Regions from separate parts of the Niveibacterium umoris genome, predicted to be linked through region 2. Evidence: predicted binding sites of a transcription regulator. Region 2 holds the regulator's gene; the other holds the start of a gene.
What was found. The regulator FliA, encoded in region 2, starts transcription of late flagellar genes. The targets are predictions, from matches to a motif close to CTAAAGTTNNNNNNNNNNNNGCCGNTA.

Region 1 (9,314 bases), on a different contig from region 2:
CCACTCGGCACCTTCCATGACCCGCTTCATGAACAGGTCCGGAATCCAGTTCGCGGTGTTCATGTCGTGCGTGCGGCGGCGGTCGTCGCCGGTGTTCTTGCGGAGTTCGAGGAACTCCTCGATATCGAGGTGCCAGGTTTCGAGATACGCGCAGACCGCGCCCTTGCGCTTGCCGCCCTGGTTCACCGCCACCGCGGTGTCGTTCACCACCTTGAGGAAGGGGATCACGCCCTGGCTCTTGCCGTTGGTGCCCTTGATGCGGGCGCCGAGCGCGCGCACCGGGGTCCAATCGTTGCCCAAACCTCCCGCGAACTTCTGCAGCAGCGCGTTTTCCTTGATCGCCTGGTAGATGTCGTCGAGGCTGTCATCCACGGTGGTCAGGTAGCAGGACGAGAGCTGGGAATGCAGCGTGCCGGCGTTGAACAGCGTCGGCGTCGAGCTCATGAAGTCGAACTGCGAGAGCACGTTGTAGAACTCGATCGCACGCGCCTCACGGTCGATCTCGCCCAGTGCCAGACCCATCGCGACACGCATGAAGAAGACCTGCGGCAGCTCGATTCGACGCTCTTCGATATGCAGGAAGTAGCGGTCGTAGAGCGTCTGCAGGCCGAGGTAGCCGAACTTCAGGTCACGGTCGGCGACGATCGCTGCGCCCAGGCGCGCGAGGTCGAACTGCGCGAGCTTCGGGTCGAGCAGTTCCGCCTCGATACCCAGCTTCACATACCGCGGGAAATACTCCGCGTAGCGCGTTGCCATTGCGGCATGGGCAACTTCCTCGCCCAGCACCTCGTCGCGGATCACATGCAGTTGCAGCCGCGCGGTGACGTAGTCGTAGGCCGGTTCCTTCTCGATCAGCGTGCGGGCGGCGAGGATCAGCGCCTTGCGCACTTCGTCCAAAGGCACGCCGTCGTAAAGGTTGCGCAGTGCGCCTTCGAGGATCGCCTCGGGCTGCACCTGCTCGCCTAGGCCGGCGCAGGCGGCCGCAACCAGATCGGCCAGCTCGGCGCGGTCCAGCGGCCTGCGTTCGCCGCGGTGCGTGACATGCAACGCCGCGGCCGGCGGCGTTGCCTTCGCCTTCTGCGCACGCTCGGCAGCGCGCTTTTCGCGGTACAGCACATAGGCGCGCGCGACGTCGTGCTCGCCCGAGCGCATCAGCGCAAGTTCGACCTGATCCTGGATGTCTTCGATGTGGAAGGTGCCGCCGTGCGGCTGGCGACGCACCAGTGCGCGCACGACCTGTTCGGTAAGGCTGCCGACCACCTCGCGCACCCGTGCCGACACGGCCCCGTGCGAGCCCTCCACCGCGAGGAAGGCCTTGGTCACCGCGAGCGCGATTTTCGAGGGTTCAAAACTGACGACCGCACCGTTGCGCCGGATCACCTTGAAGTCGCCAAAGCGCTCCGCCTCATTCTGGGTGTCTGACGTCGGCGTCGAGAGCGCCGGATTGATGGTTGCCTCGCTGGCGATGACCTGCATCGATCTCTCCTGTCTGGGGTCTGCCGCATCTGATTGCCTCGGCAGCACACTTATTATTGACCTACTAGATCTAGTAGTTCGATTACTAATTTGAACTAATTCTAGTGAGCAAACCCAGGATCATGCAAGAAAGAAAATTTGCGCAATGCGCAAATCAAAGGCGAAGGACGAGGTCGCGGGCAGCGCATCTGGCCGCCCGAACCGGGCGCCCGTCGCGCGAGGACTCCGAAACGTAACGAAGCTGGCGCGTCAGCGCAGCAGCGTGGCGAGGAGGTGCCAGTCGAAGAACGGGCCGGGATCGGTCTTGCGCCCCGGCGCGATGTCGCTATGGCCGGCGAGGTCGGCTACCGGGTGACGCCCGGCGATGCTACGGATCAGTCCGGCGAGCGCCGGATACTGCAGCGCCTCGAAGGGCTGCGTGTCACTGCCCTCAAGTTCGATGCCGACCGAGAAGTCGTTGCAGCGCTCGCGGCCGTTCCAGCACGAAGCGCCTGCATGCCAGGCGCGCCGGGTCGTCGGGACAAATTGCTCGATCGCGCCGTCGCGGCGGATCAAGAAATGCGCCGAGACACGCAAGTGATGGATGCCCGCGTAATACGGGTGTTCGGCCGGGTCGAGCGTGTTGGTGAACAGTTGTTCAATCCCCTGCCCGCCGAACTGTTCCGGCGGCAGGCTGATGGCATGCACGACGATCAGGCTGACATCGCAATCGGAGGGTCGCTCGTCGAAGTTCGGCGAGCCGATCTGTCGCGCCGTCGGCAACAGGCCGTCGGCATTCACCACAGGATAAGGCGCGAAGACGCCCTCCGTCAGGTCAAGCGAGTCGTCGCCGCGCAGCGTCAGACGCATCGCCGCGCTCAATCCTTCATGCCGAGGCGGTCCATGCGGTAACGCAAGGAACGGAAGGTCACGCCGAGCAGGCGCGCCGCCGCCGTGCGATTGCCGTCGGTTTTGGCAATCGCTTCGTTGATGGCCTGCCTTTCGACGCGGTCGAGATAGTCCTGCAGCGACTCGCGCTCCAGCGCGACGCCTCCGCCGGGCACCGCGGCAACGCCGTCTTCGCCTTCGCGCGGCTCGATGTGCAGATCGTCGGCGGTGATGCACTCGGCGCTGTGCAGCGCGAGCGCACGCTCAAGCACGTTTTCCAGTTCGCGCACGTTGCCGGGGAAGGCGTAGCGCATCAGCGCCGCCATTGCGGCATCCTCGATGCGCGGTGTCGGCAGGCCTGCATCGTTGGCCAGCCGGCGCAACAAGGCCTCGACCAGCGCCGGGATGTCTTCGCGCCGCTCGCGCAAGGCCGGCATGCGCAGTTCGATGACATTGAGGCGATAGAACAGATCCTGGCGGAAGCGCCCCTGATCGACCAGGTCTTTCAGATTGCGATGGGTCGCACTGATGATGCGCAGGTCCACCGCCAGCTCGGATGTGTCGCCGACGCGCCGCACCCGCTTTTCCTGGATCGCACGCAACAGCTTCACCTGCATCGGCAGAGGCAGGTCGCCCACCTCGTCGAGGAACAGCGTGCCGCCGTTGGCGGCCTGAAAGAAGCCATCGCGGTCGGCGTCGGCGCCGGTGAAGGCGCCTTTGCGATAGCCGAAGAACTCGCTTTCCATCAGGTTTTCCGGGATCGCACCGCAGTTCACGGCCACAAAGGGTTTGCTCGCCCGAGCGCCGTGCTCGTGAATCAGGCGCGCCGCCCGCTCCTTGCCGCTACCCGATTCGCCGCTGATGTACACCGGCGCCTGACTGCGCGCCAGGCGTTCGATCATGCCGCGCACTTGCTGCATGGTCGGCGAATCACCGGTCAGCGACGTGGCGCCGATCGGCCGGGACTCCGCGGTGCGCTTGGGCAGATCGAATACCGATTTGACCAGCGCTCGTAGCTGTTCGAGCGACACCGGCTTGGACAGGTAATCGAAAGCGCCGACCTTCAGCGCCGTGACCGCGTTTTCCATGCTGCCGTAGGCGGTGATGACCGCGACCGGCAATTCTGGGTGATGCTGCGCGATTTCCTTCACCAGCGTCAGCCCCTCGCCGTCCGGCAGACGCATGTCGGTGAGGCAGAGCTTGTAGTTGCGCTCGGCGAGCAGTGCGCGCGCCTCCGCCAGCGATCCGGCCGCGTCGGCACCAAGTCCCATGCGCAGCAAGGTCAGCTCAAGCAGTTCGCGAATATCCGCTTCGTCATCGACGATCAGCACTGCCGCGTCCGTGCGGGCTCGCCGCTCACTCGCTCCACTCATGCAATCCCCTTCGCTACCAATCTGAAATGCGCGCCGCTGCGCGAATCGCACAATTCGAGCTGCGCGCCGTTGGCCTGCGCCAGTTCGCGCGCAATGTAGAGCCCCAGCCCGGTGCCGCGCGGATCCGAGGTAAAGAAGGGCTCGAAGATCTGTGCGCGGGCCTCTGGTGGCACACCGGGGCCGTCATCCACCACATCAAGCAGGACTTCACCTTCATCCCCGCTCTGGATCGTGACCTTGACACTTCCGGGCGCCCCCGAAGCGTAGCGGCGAGCATTGCCAATCAGGTTCCACAACACCTGCTGCAAATGAATGCGGTCGAAGCGCAGGGGCAGCGCCATGTCACCCACGAGCATCACGAGCGCCGGGTCGAGCCCCTCGAAAGCCACCTGTTCATCGACGAAGGCGCGCACAAAAGGCAGCAAGGGGATCGTTTCCGGCGTGGCACGATCGCGCCGCCCGAGTTCCAGCACGTCGCGCACCATGCGGTCGATGCGCAGCGTGTTGTCATGAATGATCCGGGTCAGCCGCGACTGCATTTCGGCGCGCTTCTCCTCTGCGAGCAACTCGCTTGCATGGCTGATCGCGGCCAGCGGGTTGCGAATTTCGTGCGCGATGCTTCCAGTCAGCCGGCCGAGCGCCGCCAGCTTGATCTGCTGCGCCTCACGCTCGATGCGCTCAAGGTCTTCGAGGTACACGATGGTGTCGCCCTGGCCACCCAGGCGCAGGGTTCGCACCCGCACGCGGCTGCCTCCGTCGTTCATGCGCACCTGCCCACCGCCCTGCTGCACCGCATCGGCAAGTTCCGGGGAAATCACTTCCAGCGGAATGCCGCTGCCGGGTATGTCGCCGAGCAGCTCGGCCGCTTTCGGGTTGGCCTGCAGCAGCACGCCATCGGGGTCCAGCACCAGAATCCCATCGTGCAGATCAGCGATCACCTGTTCATTCACCTGCACCTGGCGCCGCAACGCGGCGCCGCGCTGGTGCGCAAGCCGTTCGTTGGCCAGCGCGCGCGTAGCCAGCAGGCGTGCGACGGTCGCCACCGCAAAGAAGCCGATGCAGATGAGGCCAACCGCGGTGATGTCGGACGCCGCCTCGGTATCGATCGCCAGCGCGCGCAAGCCCTGCACCACCAGCACCGACACCGACGCGAGCGAGGCATAAAAATAGACCAGGCGCCCCTCGCCCAACAGGCCTCCGGCCGCCACCACCACCATCATCATGTAGGGCAGCCCGCCCTTGTGGCCGCCACCCACGTACATCATCGCGCTCAAGGCGAGGATATCGACCGCGATGTGGGTACTGACCACCCAGTGGAAGGGTGCGCGCGACATGCGCAAGAAATAGAGCAACGCCACTGCGGCGAACAGGTAGCCGCTGACGACCCCGTACCAGGCATCGGCACTGTTGCCGTCGGAAATCAACATGCGGCCGATGAAGGCAAGCCCGCAGGCGACGATGAGCCGGTAGTAGCTGTAATAGCGCAGCGATTCCCAGCGCGATTCGGCCGGTTGCCAGACCTGCGCCGTCGTGGCGGACATTTCAGCCACGCGGCCCGAGGCGCCGGTGTGCCTCGCTGCAGTAGAAATGCCCCCCCTCGCTGACGCCCTCGCTTTCGGGCACATGCAAGCCGCAGTGGGCGCATCCGGCAATACGTTCCGAAGGCGCCGGCGCGCGCGGCGCCGCCCCGGACTGCGCTCGTCCGGATTCACCATTGACGAGGCGCCGCAGCCACCAGATACCGAGCAATCCCAGCAGGAAGAGAAGGATGTACCGCACGTTGAGGCTTCCGATGCAATTGAAGTCCGGGCGAGTCTACCACCCGCTCACAGGCAGACCAGCCGCGCCACGGCAGCGTCCAGTGTCGCGTCCTGTTTGGCGAAGCACAGCCGCACGATGCCGCGGTCGGCCCGATCGTGCGAGAACACCGAAATCGGGATCGCCGCGACACCCGCCTCGCGGGTAAGCCACTCGGCGAAGGCGACATCCGGCAGATCCGAGATCGCGCGATAGTCGACCAGCTGGAAATACGTGGCGGCGCAGGGCAGCAGGCGCAAGCGGCTCGCCGCCAGCCCGCTGCGCAGGCGGTCGCGCTTGGCTTGATAGAAGGCGGCAAGTTCGCGCCAGGTTTCGGCACGCCCTGCCACGCTTGCGAATGCCGCCTGGGCGGGGCTATTCACGGTGAATACATTGAACTGGTGCACCTTGCGGAATTCGGCCATCAGGGCGGCCGGTGCGAACACGTAGCCGACCTTCCAGCCGGTGACGTGATAGGTCTTGCCAAAGCTCGACACGCCGATCGCGCGCTGCGCCAGCGCAGGGTGGCGCGCAACGCTCTCGTGGCGCCGGCCGTCGAAGACCATGTGCTCGTAAACTTCGTCGGCCAGCACGCAGACGCGGCTGCCGTCGAGCAGTGCGGCAAGCGTCTCCATGTCTTCGCGCGGCCAGGCCGAGCCGGTCGGGTTGTGGGGCGTGTTGACGATGACCAGGCGGGTGCGCGGCGTGAGGGCGGCGCGAAACGCCGCCCAGTCCGGGCGCCACTCGGGCGCAAGCAAGGCCACCGGGCGCACCACCCCACCCTGCAGGCGGACGGCCGGACCATACGAATCGTAGGCCGGCTCGAAGACGATGACTTCGTCGCCCGGCGACACCAGCGCGGCAATCGCGGTAAACAGCGCCTGGGTGGCCCCGGCGGTAACGGTGATTTCGCTTTCGGCGTCGTACGCTGCACCATATTCAAGTTGCAGTTTCGTGGCGATCGCCTCGCGCAGTGCCGGCACACCCGCCATCGGCGGATACTGGTTGGCGCCGGCCGCAATCGCCTCGCCGACCGCGGCGGCGAGCGCCGGATCGGGCTGGAAGTCCGGAAAACCCTGCGACAGGTTGATCGCGCCGCACTGCTGCGCCAGGCGCGACATCACGGTGAAAATGGTCGTGCCTACGTCGGGCAAACGACTGTCAATCGGAACTGGCGTATCCAAGATAGGTGTCCTCCCTGCTGGAAACGACAGTCTATTCCGGCGTAAGCTGACAAAGAGGTTCTCAAGTCCGGGCGCGTGCGTCCGTTGACGAGGGAAGAGCGGCTCTGGCGGGGCAGATTGTCCCGACCGCGTGGAGGGAATGGTGGTGACCGATCTAGTGGCGGACGACGAACTGCTCTTTGCTCCGGAGGCGACGGACGAAACAGCCGAGGAAGCCGGCGCCGTCTGGCGCATCCTGATCGTCGATGACGATCACGACGTACATGCCTCGACCGAGCTGGCGCTCAAGGGCACGCCCATCCTCGGGCGGCCCCTCGAATTCCTGCACACCTACAGCGGCGCCGAGACGGTGCAGTTCCTGCGCCGCGAGCAGGACATCGCGGTGATCCTGCTCGACGTGGTGATGGAGAGTGAAAACGCCGGCCTCAAGCTGGTACACATCATCCGTGAAGAACTCGGCCTGACCGAAACGCGCATCGTGTTGCGCACTGGCCAGCCGGGCTATGCGCCGGAAATCCAGGCGATCCGCGACTACGACATCAACGACTACAAGACCAAGTCCGAGCTGACGCACACGCGGCTCTACACCACGCTCACCGTCGCAGTCCGTTCCTACGACCAGATCCGTGCCATCAACGCCAGTCGACGCGGCCTCGACATGATCGTGCGCGCGAGCGGCGAGTTGATGGAGCTACGCGGCATGCAGGGCTTTGCCGCCGGCGTCATCACCCAGCTTGCCGCGCTGCTGCGTCTGCCGCCGGAGGGGCTGATCTGCGCGCAGGAGAACGGCTCCGGGGAAGATGCGATGCAGGTCGTCGCCGCCGGCGGAAAGTTCAGCGGGCTGATCAACCAGTCGGTCGGTGATATCCCGAACAAGGATGTACGCGATCAGCTCAACCGGGCTCTGACGAGCGGTCGCAACCAGTACGAACACCACTCGACGACGCTGATACTGGCGGGGTCCGGGCGGCGCATTGCGGTTTACCTCGAACGCCATCACCCGATCGAGGAAATCGACCGCCACTTGCTCGAGGTCTTCTGCGCGAATCTGGCGGTGGGCTTCGAGAACACGGCGTTGTTCAGCCGCCTCAACAGCCTGGCCTATGTCGATGCGCTGACCGGGCTACCCAATCGGGAGCGATTCAAGGACGAACTCAACGAACGCATGCGAGGCACCCGCAAGTCTGACGCGGCTGTAGCATTGGTGGACATCGATGCCTTCGCCGAAACCAACGATGCGCTGGGCCACCAGTTCGGCGACAAGTTGCTGAAGTCAGTAGCCCTCCGTCTTCGCAACCGACTTCCCAGTGCCTTCATTTCACGTGTGGCCGGCGACACCTTCGGCGTGCTTGGCGACGCCAACCAGGTGACCCCGCCGGTCGTCGCGAGCCTGTTCGAAGAACCCTTCATCGTAGACGGTCAGGAAATCCAGATCTCCGCGACCCAGGGCTATCTGAACCTGCGCGACCACGAGGGCAGTGGAAGCGACGCGCTGAAGAATGCCAACATCGCGCTCAAGCGCGCCAAGTCGAGCCAGCGGGGCGAGCACATCGTCTTCACGCGCGCCATGGAAATCGAGATGAAGGAGCGGGTGCGACTGGTGCAAGGGCTGCGCACTGCGTTCAACGAAGATCGGCTGTTCCTGATGTACCAGCCTCAGGTACGCATCGACGGCGGCCAGCCGGTTGGTGTCGAGGCCCTGATCCGTTGGCGTGCCGACGACGGCCGCTTCGTTCCGCCGGATCGCTTCATCCCGCTGGCCGAGCACTCCGGGTTGATCGTGAGCATCGGCAGCTGGGTGATGCGGCTGGCTTGCTATGAACAGGTCAAGATCGCCGCCGCGGGCTTTACGAACATGCAGGTCGCGGTCAACGTATCGCTCGCGCAATTCCGCCATCCCCTGTTCATCGAGCAGGTGCGCGAAGCCCTGCGCGACACCGGGGCCGAGCCGGGACGCGTGGAACTGGAAATCACCGAGTCCATGGCAATGGAAGATGCTGACTTCGTCGCCGACAAACTCAACGACCTGGCGCAGATCGGCGTCAAGGTCGCCATCGACGACTTCGGAACCGGTTTCTCCTCGCTCTCGTATCTGCAACGTCTGCGGGTCGATCGCCTGAAGATCGACCGCTCCTTCGTGCAAGAGCTGTGCACCAATCAGCGCGGCCGCCAGGTTGCGGAGATGGTGATCCAGCTCGGCCGCAAGCTAGGCCTTGCCGTCATCGCGGAAGGCGTGGAGGAAGTCGACCAAGCCAACATGCTGCTGGAACTGGGCTGCCAGGAAGCGCAGGGCTACCTGTACGGCAGGCCAATGGAGCCCGCAGCGCTCTACGCCTGGCTTGCGGAACGTCGCAACGCCACCTGACAGCCGCTGTGAGCGTCGCTTGCGGGCACTTCCGCGAGCGGCGATCATCTCCGTTTAACGCACCCCGTTATTGCTTGCGACGACTTCAGAGAGTCATCGAAGAGACCTTGCCGCACTATGCACTTGTTGAACAGCCTCAATGATTTGAGCTTCGACGACACCCTCACCGGGCTCCCCAATCGTTTGCGCTTCCTGCTCGAGGTCGATGACCGATTGCGTGGCAGCCGCAACGCGGACGCAACCGTAGCCATG
Region 2 (9,314 bases):
CGACTTGACGACGCTCTCGGCATTGGCGAGGTTGCTGGCCACCGCGTTCAGGCGCAGTGCCTGCGCGCTGAGGGCCGAACCGGCAACGTTGAAGACATTGAGCGTGCTCATGGTTCAACGCCCGCTTACTGGTTCGAAACCGCCTGCTGCATCGAACGCAGCAGACCATTGATGAACGAGAGGCTGGCCTCGTACTGCACCGCGTTCTCGGCGAAGGCGGAACGTTCGATATCCATATCCACGGTGTTGCCGTCAACAGCGGATTGCGTCTCCTGGCGATACTTGACGAAGGGCGACATCGGCGATTTCTCGCCGGCGTCGATGTGCCGCGCCGAGGTCGTATTCAGCGCCAGTGGCTTGACCTTACCGTCCAGTGCGCCCATGAGTGCCTCCTTGAAGTCGATGTCCCGCGCCTTGTAGTGCGGGGTGTCGGCGTTTGCGATGTTGGCGGCGAGCAGTTCCTGGCGGTAAGCACGCGCATTCAGCGCGGCTTGCTGGAATCCAAGGTGACGGTCAATCGCTGTGGTGGTCATCGCAAATCTCCTGGTGGCCCGGGCTGCCTGGGGCGGTCCGGAACACACGCCCACCCTTTTGCAGCTTCCGTGCCAGCATTCTCGTCGCCACGCACAGCAGGCCTTGCGCCGAATAGAGACGGATAAAGCCGGCAATTCAGGCACTGACTGCCGCCGCGAACGGCAAGCCTTGCCGGCCGGCACGGCAAGCGCTGCCCATGTGACAATCCGCATCGATGAAGACCGAGACCCGATTCCTGCTCACATCGCTGCTTGGCGCCGCACTGATCTTCGCCAGCGCGGCGCGCGCCAGCGAGCCGATGACGCCTGCGCGGGCGGCGATCCGCGATAGCGTGGTCGATTTTCTGCAGCGAGCCGCCACGCCGGGCCTCGGCGAGGTGAAGATCGAGTTGGCGGACACCGCCATCCCGCGCAACGCCAAGTCGTGCAACACGCTGAGGGCATTCTTTCCGAGCGGGCAACGGGCCTGGGGCCGCACTACGGTCGGAGTCAGTTGCAGCGCGCCGGCGTGGACGCTTTATGTCGCCGCGCACGTAAGGATTGAAGGCGACTATCTGGTCGCCTCGCGGCCACTTGCTGCAGGAACCGTGCTCGGAACGAGCGATTGGGAAGTGCGCCACGGCGATCTGGCCGCCCAGGGTGCAGGCGTGCTCACCGCTGCCACGCAAGCCACCGGCCGCACGCTGCGCCAGCCGGTCGCCAGTGGCAGCGCACTGCTCAGCAGCCAGTTGCTGACGGTACAAGTGGTGGAACGCGGGCAACGGGTGCAGGTCATAGCGCAGGGCGGAGGCTTCGAAGTCGCGAATCAGGGCGTCGCGCTGACGCCCGGCGCCGAGGGGCAGCTTGTCCAGGTGAGGCTCGATTCCGGCAAGGTATTGCAAGGGATCGCCAAGCCTGGCGGGCGCGTCGAGATCACGCCCTGACGCAACCAGCCCAAGTGCCGCGCCGGGCCCGGGAGCAAGGGTCAGGGCCTACTCGAATTGAATGGAAAATTGTTAAAGTTCCGCAGGTTGGCGCCGTTAAACCTGACAACAAGCCGAAGAAGACTACGCAAACACGGTGCAAGACAGGCAGTTCCGTTTTCGCGAAGGCTTTGAACAGGCCATAACCGGAGCGACATCATGAAGATCGAAGGCACATACAAGGGCGTCGGCAATGCCGGCGACGTGAAGGCGCGAGGTCCGCGCGAAAGCGCTGCCAAACCGGGCGCCGAAGCGGGCTCGAAGGTGGAAGTTTCGCCTTTGGCATCGCAACTGCAGCAACTGCAGGGCACGCTGACCAGCGTGCCGGAAGTCGACGCAACCAAGGTCGGCGAGCTCAAGCAGGCAATTTCCGAAGGCCGCTTCCGGGTCAATCCCGAAAAAGTCGCAGACGGGCTGCTCGAAAGCGTTCGCCAGATGCTGACCGCGCAACCCCGTCAGGCTTGATGCGCGCTGATCGAAAGGCGCGCCGGGTTTGACCCCGAACGCCCTGCTCCAGGCACAGTTCGCCGCTCTGCTGGCTGAAGCATCCAGCCAGCTGGAGCGGTTCGTGCGTTTGCTCGACGACGAGCATGAGTTGCTGCTCACCGGCAAGGTCGAAGCCCTGCTGACGCTGGCTGAAGACAAGACGGCGGCCGTCCGGCAACTGCAGCAGACGGAAAACGCGCGCGCCCTGTTGCTGAGTCGCGCCGGTGTCGACGCCAGCGCGGCAAGGATCGGCGACTTCATTGCCCTGCTTCCTCAACAAACCGTGAACGCCTGGCAGCACTACCTTGGGCTGGCGCGGCGCGCCCATGACGCGAACGCGCGCAACGGCACCTTCATCCGTGACCAGCTACGCGTCAATCAGCAGGCCATGAGCGTTCTGCTCGCGCATAGCGGGCCTTCGCTTTACGACGCCGACGGGATCACCTCGGCACGTCCGGGCGGCCGTCTCTTCGGCCAGGCCTGATCCAGCTACGGCGGAAAACCTCGCATCACGATTCGTCGTGTTCTCACGGCAATTGGCGTTGCAGCAGGTATTCATCCCATGCCGGCGGGGCGCACGCAGCGAGGGCACATCACACACTCAAGCCGAAACTGCCTTCACTCGGGCAGAGTCGCCCCAAGTGCTGCGCCGCCCGGACTGGGCGTGATCGGCCCGACCGACGGCCCTTCGGCTTCCGGCGGGAACATCGATTCCACCTGGATACTCACCCGGCGGTTGCGCTGACGCCCTTCCGCGGTGCTGTTGTCCGCCACCGGCCGCTGGTCGGCGTAGCCCGCCACCGTCAGCCGCCGCGCGTCGACGCCGGCTTCGATGAACAAGCGGACGACCGAACTTGCCCGCACGGATGACAACTCCCAGTTCGAGGCGTACGCGGCTGTAGAGATCGGCACGCTATCGGTATGCCCCTCGACGCGAATCGGGAAGTCGCCTTGCGCGACAACCTGACCGACCGCACTCAGCGCACGTGCAGCCTCCGGCCCAAGCAAAGCCTCACCCGGGTTGAACAAGGCACTGGCGTTGATTTCGATGGAAATGCCGTGCGCGCCCTCGCTCACGCTGACCTGACCGCTGCGCACCAGGGGTTCCAGCACACGCCGCACCTGCTCGGCCATGCTGTGCATCTGCTGACGCGCCTGGGTGCGCGCCTTTGATTCGGGCTGGGTCGATTTCTGCGGCCGGTTCTGCTGTGGCACGGCTCCGGAAATCGACGCACGCGGCACGATATTCATACCGTCCGCATTGGTCGTGACATTGCGGAAGGCGCTGACCAGAGAATTGGACAAGACGCGGTACTTGCCCTCATTGATCGAACTGAGCGCGTACATCACAACGAAGAACGCAAACAGCAAGGTAATGAAGTCCGCGTACGAGACAAGCCAGCGCTCGTGGTTCTCGTGCTCTTCTTCGTGCTTGCGACGGCCCGCCATGACCAGCTTCCGTTGTTGAGGGAACATCAGAATTAACGGCAATCCGCCCCGCTTCTTGAGCGCAGCCGCGCAGTCATGCGCGACAAGGCGCCCATACAAAAAGGGGCGATCGGAATATCGATCGCCCCTTCTGCTCACACGACAGCAGCGCCCATTACTTGAGCTGCTTGACCCAGTACACCGTAATGCCGGGTGTCGGCTGTTCGACCGCATTGGTCGCCGAACGTCCAATGGCATCAACCACCGGCAAACCGGAAATGACTTTGCCGAACACCGCATAGCCGTTGGCGCCAGCAACGTTCGGGTCGTAGTTCAGCATCAGGTTGTCGACCGTGTTGACGAAGAACTGCGACGTCGCAGAGTTCGGGTCGCTGGTCCGCGCCATGGCGATGGTTCCGCGCAGATTGCTCAGCCCATTGTTGCTCTCGAGTGTGATCGGGCCATACAAGGCATCCTTTGCCTTCAGTTCACGGGTATAGCCGCCCCCTTGAAACACGAAGGATGGCACTACGCGGTGGATCGCCGTATCGGAATAGAAACCCGCACTCACATATTTCAGGAAGTTGCTGACGGTTGCCGGCGCGCTGGCCGGATAGAGCTCGAAAACCATCTCGCCGCGGCTGGTCAGCATGCACACTGTGGGGAAAGCGCTGGCATTTGACGCAGCAACACCCGCATCGCTGCAGTTACTGGCCGGCGGCGTCGGCGTCACGCTGCCGCTGTCCGAAGAACCGCCGCCACATGCGGCCAGCAGCGACATCAGAAAGAACGAGGAAACCAGCTTCACGATCGAAGTATTTTGGAACATGGTGACTTTCAGAGCCTTGGGTCCGGTAGACGACGCCTATCGCGCCAACTCGTAATTATCACCCGACAGTGCCCTGCGGCGCTGACGACAAGTCGTTGCAAATCGTGTCTGGAATGTAATCGCTGCATCGGCCGCAGCGCCGCCGGATACGAACGCCGACGCAGCGCCCTCAGGCGATATACCCCTGCAGCCGGCTCTCGATGATGCGCGGGTTGTCGCCGTGGGCAATGCCGACGAGGCCGTCGATCATCATTTCTCGCACCGCAACCAGTTGCGTGATGTGCGCCAGCAGTTTCTTGGCGACCGGGAGGAAGATCAGGTTGGCAGAACCGACGCCGTAGATCGTGGCAACGAAGGCCACCGCGATGCCGGCACCCAGCTTGGAGGGGTCGGAGAGGTTCTCCATCACATGAATGAGGCCCATCACCGCACCGAGGATGCCAATGGTCGGCGCGTAGCCGCCGGCGGCTTCCCATATCTTGGCGCTGGTCTTGAGCTGTTGCTCCCACGCGCCGATTTCCACTTCAAGCACTTCGCGCAGGCGCTCCGGCTCGACGCCGTCCACCAGTAACTGCAGGCCCTTGGCGGCAAATGGATCCTTGATGCCAGCAGCCTGCCCTTCCAGCGCAAGCAAGCCTTCCTTGCGGGCAATGCCGCTCCAGGAAACGATCTGGTCGATCACGCGGCGAAACGGCGGCGCCGGTGGCACGAAGATCCACACAGCCATCTTCACGCCCTGACGGAATACCGTGAATGGGCTCTGCAGCATGACCGCACCGAGGGTGCCGCCGATCACGATCATGAATGCAGTCGGCTGGACCAGCGACCCGACGTGGCCACCCTCCAGCACCTGCCCGCCGACGATGGCAGTGAGGCCGAGCAGCAGACCGAAGATGGAGATCTTGTCCACGCCCGGCTCCCTGGCTTATGCCGATGCGCGGCGCCCGCGCGTGCTGGCCGCATGGGCACGCACCGTGCCGGTAATGCGCGAACGCAGGCGCGCAATTGCCTGGCTGTGCAGCTGGCAGACCCGCGATTCGGATACGCCAAGCACTTCACCGATCTCGCGCAGGTTCAGGTCCTCTTCGTAGTAGAGGCCCATGACCATCTTTTCCCGTTCCGGCAGATCGTCAATGGCTTTCACCAGCGATTCGCGCATCGTCTTGTCCTCAAGTACGTCCAGCGGGTCGGCTTCGTGTCCTGCCACATGGCGCTCAAGGAAGTCTTCTTCTTCCTCGTCGCTGAAATCCTCGAAATACACCAGCTGATATCCGCGCGCTTCCTGCAGCATCTTCTGGTAGTCGACCAGGGTCATGCCCAACGCCTCGGAGAGTTCCTTCTCGGTCGGCTGCCGCCCGAAACGCTGTTCGAGCTGGTGGATGGCCGTCTCGATGCGACGCATTTCGCGGCGAAGACTGCGCGGCAGCCAGTCGTTCTCGCGCAGGCCGTCGAGCATCGCGCCGCGGATCCGCTGGACCGCGTAGGTCTCGAACTGGGCGCCCAGACCCTCTTCGTAGCGCCCGATCGCGTCGAGCAGGCCCAGCATGCCGTTCTGGATGATGTCTTCCACCTGCACGCTGGCCGGCAACTTGGCCATCAGGTGGTACGCGATACGTTTCACAAGTGGAACGTACTGCGTGACGAGCTGGTTCTTGTCTAGCGTTCCCGATGCCGTGTACATCTCGTGTGACTCTCTCTTCTACGGTCTCGTTCGAGGCTTCGGCGAAGCCTCCCTGCCGTTGCTACTCACACTATCGGCCGCCTGAGAGGGAAATTGAGCCCTTTTTCAGGATTTTTTATCTCAGGCCGCTACATGGCCAGCGCCATCGATGTGCGCTGGCGCCGCTTGGCCAGACCCAGCACGCGTTCAAGGAAGACGCCATCCGCTGCCGAATCCGACACTGCCGCCGCAGCGGCCGCGCAGGCTTCGAGGCTGCTTACCCGGCGCAGCGCGAGTCCCGTCTGCCGGTGGCCGACCAGGATCAGGTTGGCCAGCAACGCTTCGGCCTCGTCCGGATCGCGTGCCGGCGCGAGCGCCAGGTCGATCTGCGGCCATGGCCCGCCGTCGAGCCGTTTGATCAAGGCATAGGCTTCGGTCGTCGCACGCGGCGAGCCGTCGAGCACCACCACCATACGGTGCGCTGCGCTGGCCAGCGGCGAGAGCACCCGCCCCTCGTCGGGCCGCGCATGGATCAGCCACAGATCGCTGCCTCGTTGCAGCGCGCGGCAAGTATCGGCGAAGCGATCGCTGAGCACCCGGTCGGCACCGTTGAGCGCACGCGCAAGCCGCGCCGAAGGGAACAGCGACAAGCCCGGCCCGGCATCGACCCGCACGGCGTCAAGCGCGACATGGCGTTCCACCGCCTGCAACAGATCGAAGCGCGCCGCGGCACCCAGTGCATCGGCGAAATTTCCGCTGGTCGCCATTTCGTCGAAAGCCACCACATGCCGGCCGCCCTGCGCCCGCGTCAGCGCCTGCCCGGCAAACCAGTGCATCGCACGGGCACCGAACACGCTGACCGCAACCACCTGCGGCGGCGCCTTGCGCAACAGCTTGCGCAGACCCGCGGCCTGATCCTCGAAGCCGGCTTTCATGCGTGCGCTCCATCGTTGCCACGAAGGCGCGGGGCGGAACTGAGCAGCCCGGCATCTTCGGGGGTAAGCCGGAATGGCGAGTCCGGCGTCAGTTCGCGCAAGGCACGGTGGGTCAGCCAGGCACGGTTGGGCAGGTGCAGGTCTTCCGGCACGCGCTGCCCGTTGGCCACGTAGTAGGCACGCAGCTCGTGCCGGATCACCACGTCCAGCGCAGGGGCAAGCGACACCGCCTCATCGGTCTTGGTCAGGATGCAGCCGGCCAGGTCCGGCCCTTCGTAGGCACGCACCACGTCTTCAAGCGTGTCGCCGCGGCTGGTCGAGTTGAGCAGCAGGAGCCGGCGAACGCAGCCCGCGCCGGAGAGCATCGCGGCCTGTTCGGCGACCATCTTGTCGCGCTGGCTCATGCCGATCGTGTCGATCAGCACCATGTGCTTGCCGGCCAGATCCTGCAGCGTGCGGCGCAGTTCGGACGCGTCGCGCACCGTGTGCACCTGCACGCCGAGGATGCGGCCGTAGATGCGCAGTTGCTCATGCGCGCCGATCCGGTAACCGTCTGTCGTGATCAGCGCAAGCCGGTCCGCGCCGTGGCGCACCACACACCGCGCAGCGAGCTTGGCCGCGGTGGTGGTCTTGCCGACCCCGGTCGGCCCGACCAGCGCATACACCCCGCCACGTTCGATCAGATCTGCTTCGGATTCGAGTGTCAGCATGCGACGGCTGATCTGGTTGCGCACCATCGTGCGCGCGGTGTCGGCAGCAACGTCGACCGGTACCGTCTCGGTCAATTCACGCGAGAGCTGCGCCGAAAAGCCGGTTTCCAGCAGTTCGCCCATGATCTGGGCGCGTACCGGTGCACCGCGGGTCAGTTCTCCCCAGGCGAAGCCGGCGAGCTGGCGTTCGATCATGCCGCGAATCGCACCGAGTTCGTCGGCCATCTTCGCATTGGCGGCTTCCAGCGCACGCACCTTCTCGGCTTCCGCCGCGTCGGCCGCCATGCGAGCAGCGATCTCTGCGGCGCGCTCCTCGGCCTGGCGTTCGCGGCGCGAAACCTGCGGCTGTGCCGGCTGCGGGCGCGCGGGATAGGGTTCCGCAGCCTCGGCGCGCAACTCGGCGCGTTGCGCCCATGGGTCTTCCGGCGGCGTCGGGCGCTCCAGCGGCGGCTCCACTGGCCGGCCAGCGCGGTCGACCCGCGGCGGAATGAAGGGGCGAATCTGCGCGCGCGGATCGCTGACCGCGTGCGGCACGCCCTCTGCCAGCCCTTGAGTGAACGACTCCGCAGTGTTGTTGGCGTGCGCCACGCGGGTGCTCAGGCTGACGCGGAAATCGTGTTCTTCTTCGCGCGGCATCGCGATCGCTGGGGGCGGCGCCTTGGCGGCCACGGCACGCGGTGCGGGCGCTTGCACGCGGATCGGCTCGGGCGCCGGTGGCGGGGCCGGCTGGGCGCGCGTCTGCGCGCGAATGCCTGCCTGCACCGCGCCGACCTCTTCACTCGGCAAGGCGAGGATCTCGACACCGCCATCGACCGCCCGGTTCGAAAGCACCACGGCATCGTTGCCGAGCTCTTCCTTGACGAGCCGGAGCGCATCGCGCGCGGTGCGGCCGTAGTAGCGTTTGACGTTGATCATCGTGAGCCTCCGGTGCTACGCAGCCTGGACGACGGGCGTGGGCTGCATGTCCTGTGTCAGCAAGCGCCGTTCCACCCCTGGCGAATCCGGCCTTTCCTGCTTTGATCGGATTATTCCGCCTCCCCTCCTCCGTCAAGCGGCAGAACACGCCGGTAAACACCGGCCATTTCTGCCGCACCACCCGCCGAAAACAAAATGGCGCCCGCAGGCGCCAATCTGTGTGGAGGTAAAGCTGCTCAGTTCTTGCCCCCGATGATGGCGGTGACGCGGATATTGCGCGACTCCGGCACCTCGGAGTTCGCCAGCACGCGCAGGTTCGGCACCGCGCGCCGCAGGAAGCGCGCGAGCAGCCAGCGCAACTGGTTCGGCACCAGCAGCACTGCCGGCAAGCCAAGGTCTTCCTGACGCTGCGACGCCCCCGCCGCTTCGCGCATCAGGTTGTCGGCGAGGTTGGGTTCGAGCACGCCTTCGCCGCCGCCAGACTGCACCGCCTGCAGCAGCACCCGCTCCAGCGTCGGGTCGAGTGCCATGACCTGCAGTTCCGCGCCACCCGGGAACATCTGCTGCACGATCGCGCGGCCCAGCGCGGTGCGCACGCGTGCCGCGAGGTCCATCGGATCCTGCGTCCGGGTGGCCTGCTCGGCCAGCGTTTCGATGATGGTCCGCATGTCGCGGATGTTGACCCCCTCTTCGAGCAGGTACTGCAGCACGCGCTGCAGCACATGCAGCGGCATGAGCTTGGGCACCAGGTCTTCGACCAGCTTGGGCGAATCCTTCGCGATGTGGTCGAGCAGTGCCTGGGTTTCATGGCGCCCCAGCAGTTCCGCCGAGTGGCCGACGATCACATGGTTCAGGT

Region 1: GGR36_RS20220 (GGDEF/EAL domain-containing response regulator) is a predicted target of FliA. The motif match lies at 6,758-6,784, and genes of this name have one in related genera.

What each region holds. Positions count from the first base shown of each region.
Region 1 covers NZ_JACIET010000003.1:188,542-197,855, forward strand. Annotated here, with positions in the region: gene GGR36_RS20190 (ribonucleoside-diphosphate reductase subunit alpha) at 1-1,476, opposite strand, end outside; gene ampD (1,6-anhydro-N-acetylmuramyl-L-alanine amidase AmpD) at 1,726-2,325, opposite strand; gene GGR36_RS20200 (sigma-54-dependent transcriptional regulator) at 2,334-3,716, opposite strand; gene GGR36_RS20205 (sensor histidine kinase) at 3,713-5,257, opposite strand; gene GGR36_RS20210 (PP0621 family protein) at 5,259-5,495, opposite strand; gene GGR36_RS20215 (methionine aminotransferase) at 5,543-6,700, opposite strand; gene GGR36_RS20220 (GGDEF/EAL domain-containing response regulator) at 6,837-9,062, shown strand; gene GGR36_RS20225 (putative bifunctional diguanylate cyclase/phosphodiesterase) at 9,189-9,314, shown strand, end outside.
Region 2 covers NZ_JACIET010000001.1:506,815-516,128, reverse strand. Annotated here, with positions in the region: gene flgC (flagellar basal body rod protein FlgC) at 1-111, opposite strand, end outside; gene flgB (flagellar basal body rod protein FlgB) at 126-533, opposite strand; gene flgA (flagellar basal body P-ring formation chaperone FlgA) at 749-1,456, shown strand; gene flgM (flagellar biosynthesis anti-sigma factor FlgM) at 1,655-1,960, shown strand; gene GGR36_RS02200 (flagella synthesis protein FlgN) at 1,989-2,465, shown strand; gene motD (flagellar motor protein MotD) at 2,600-3,430, opposite strand; gene GGR36_RS02190 (peptidylprolyl isomerase) at 3,585-4,190, opposite strand; gene GGR36_RS02185 (flagellar motor protein) at 4,408-5,148, opposite strand; gene GGR36_RS02180 (RNA polymerase sigma factor FliA) at 5,164-5,919, opposite strand; gene GGR36_RS02175 (MinD/ParA family ATP-binding protein) at 6,048-6,833, opposite strand; gene flhF (flagellar biosynthesis GTPase FlhF) at 6,830-8,458, opposite strand; gene flhA (flagellar biosynthesis protein FlhA) at 8,695-9,314, opposite strand, start outside.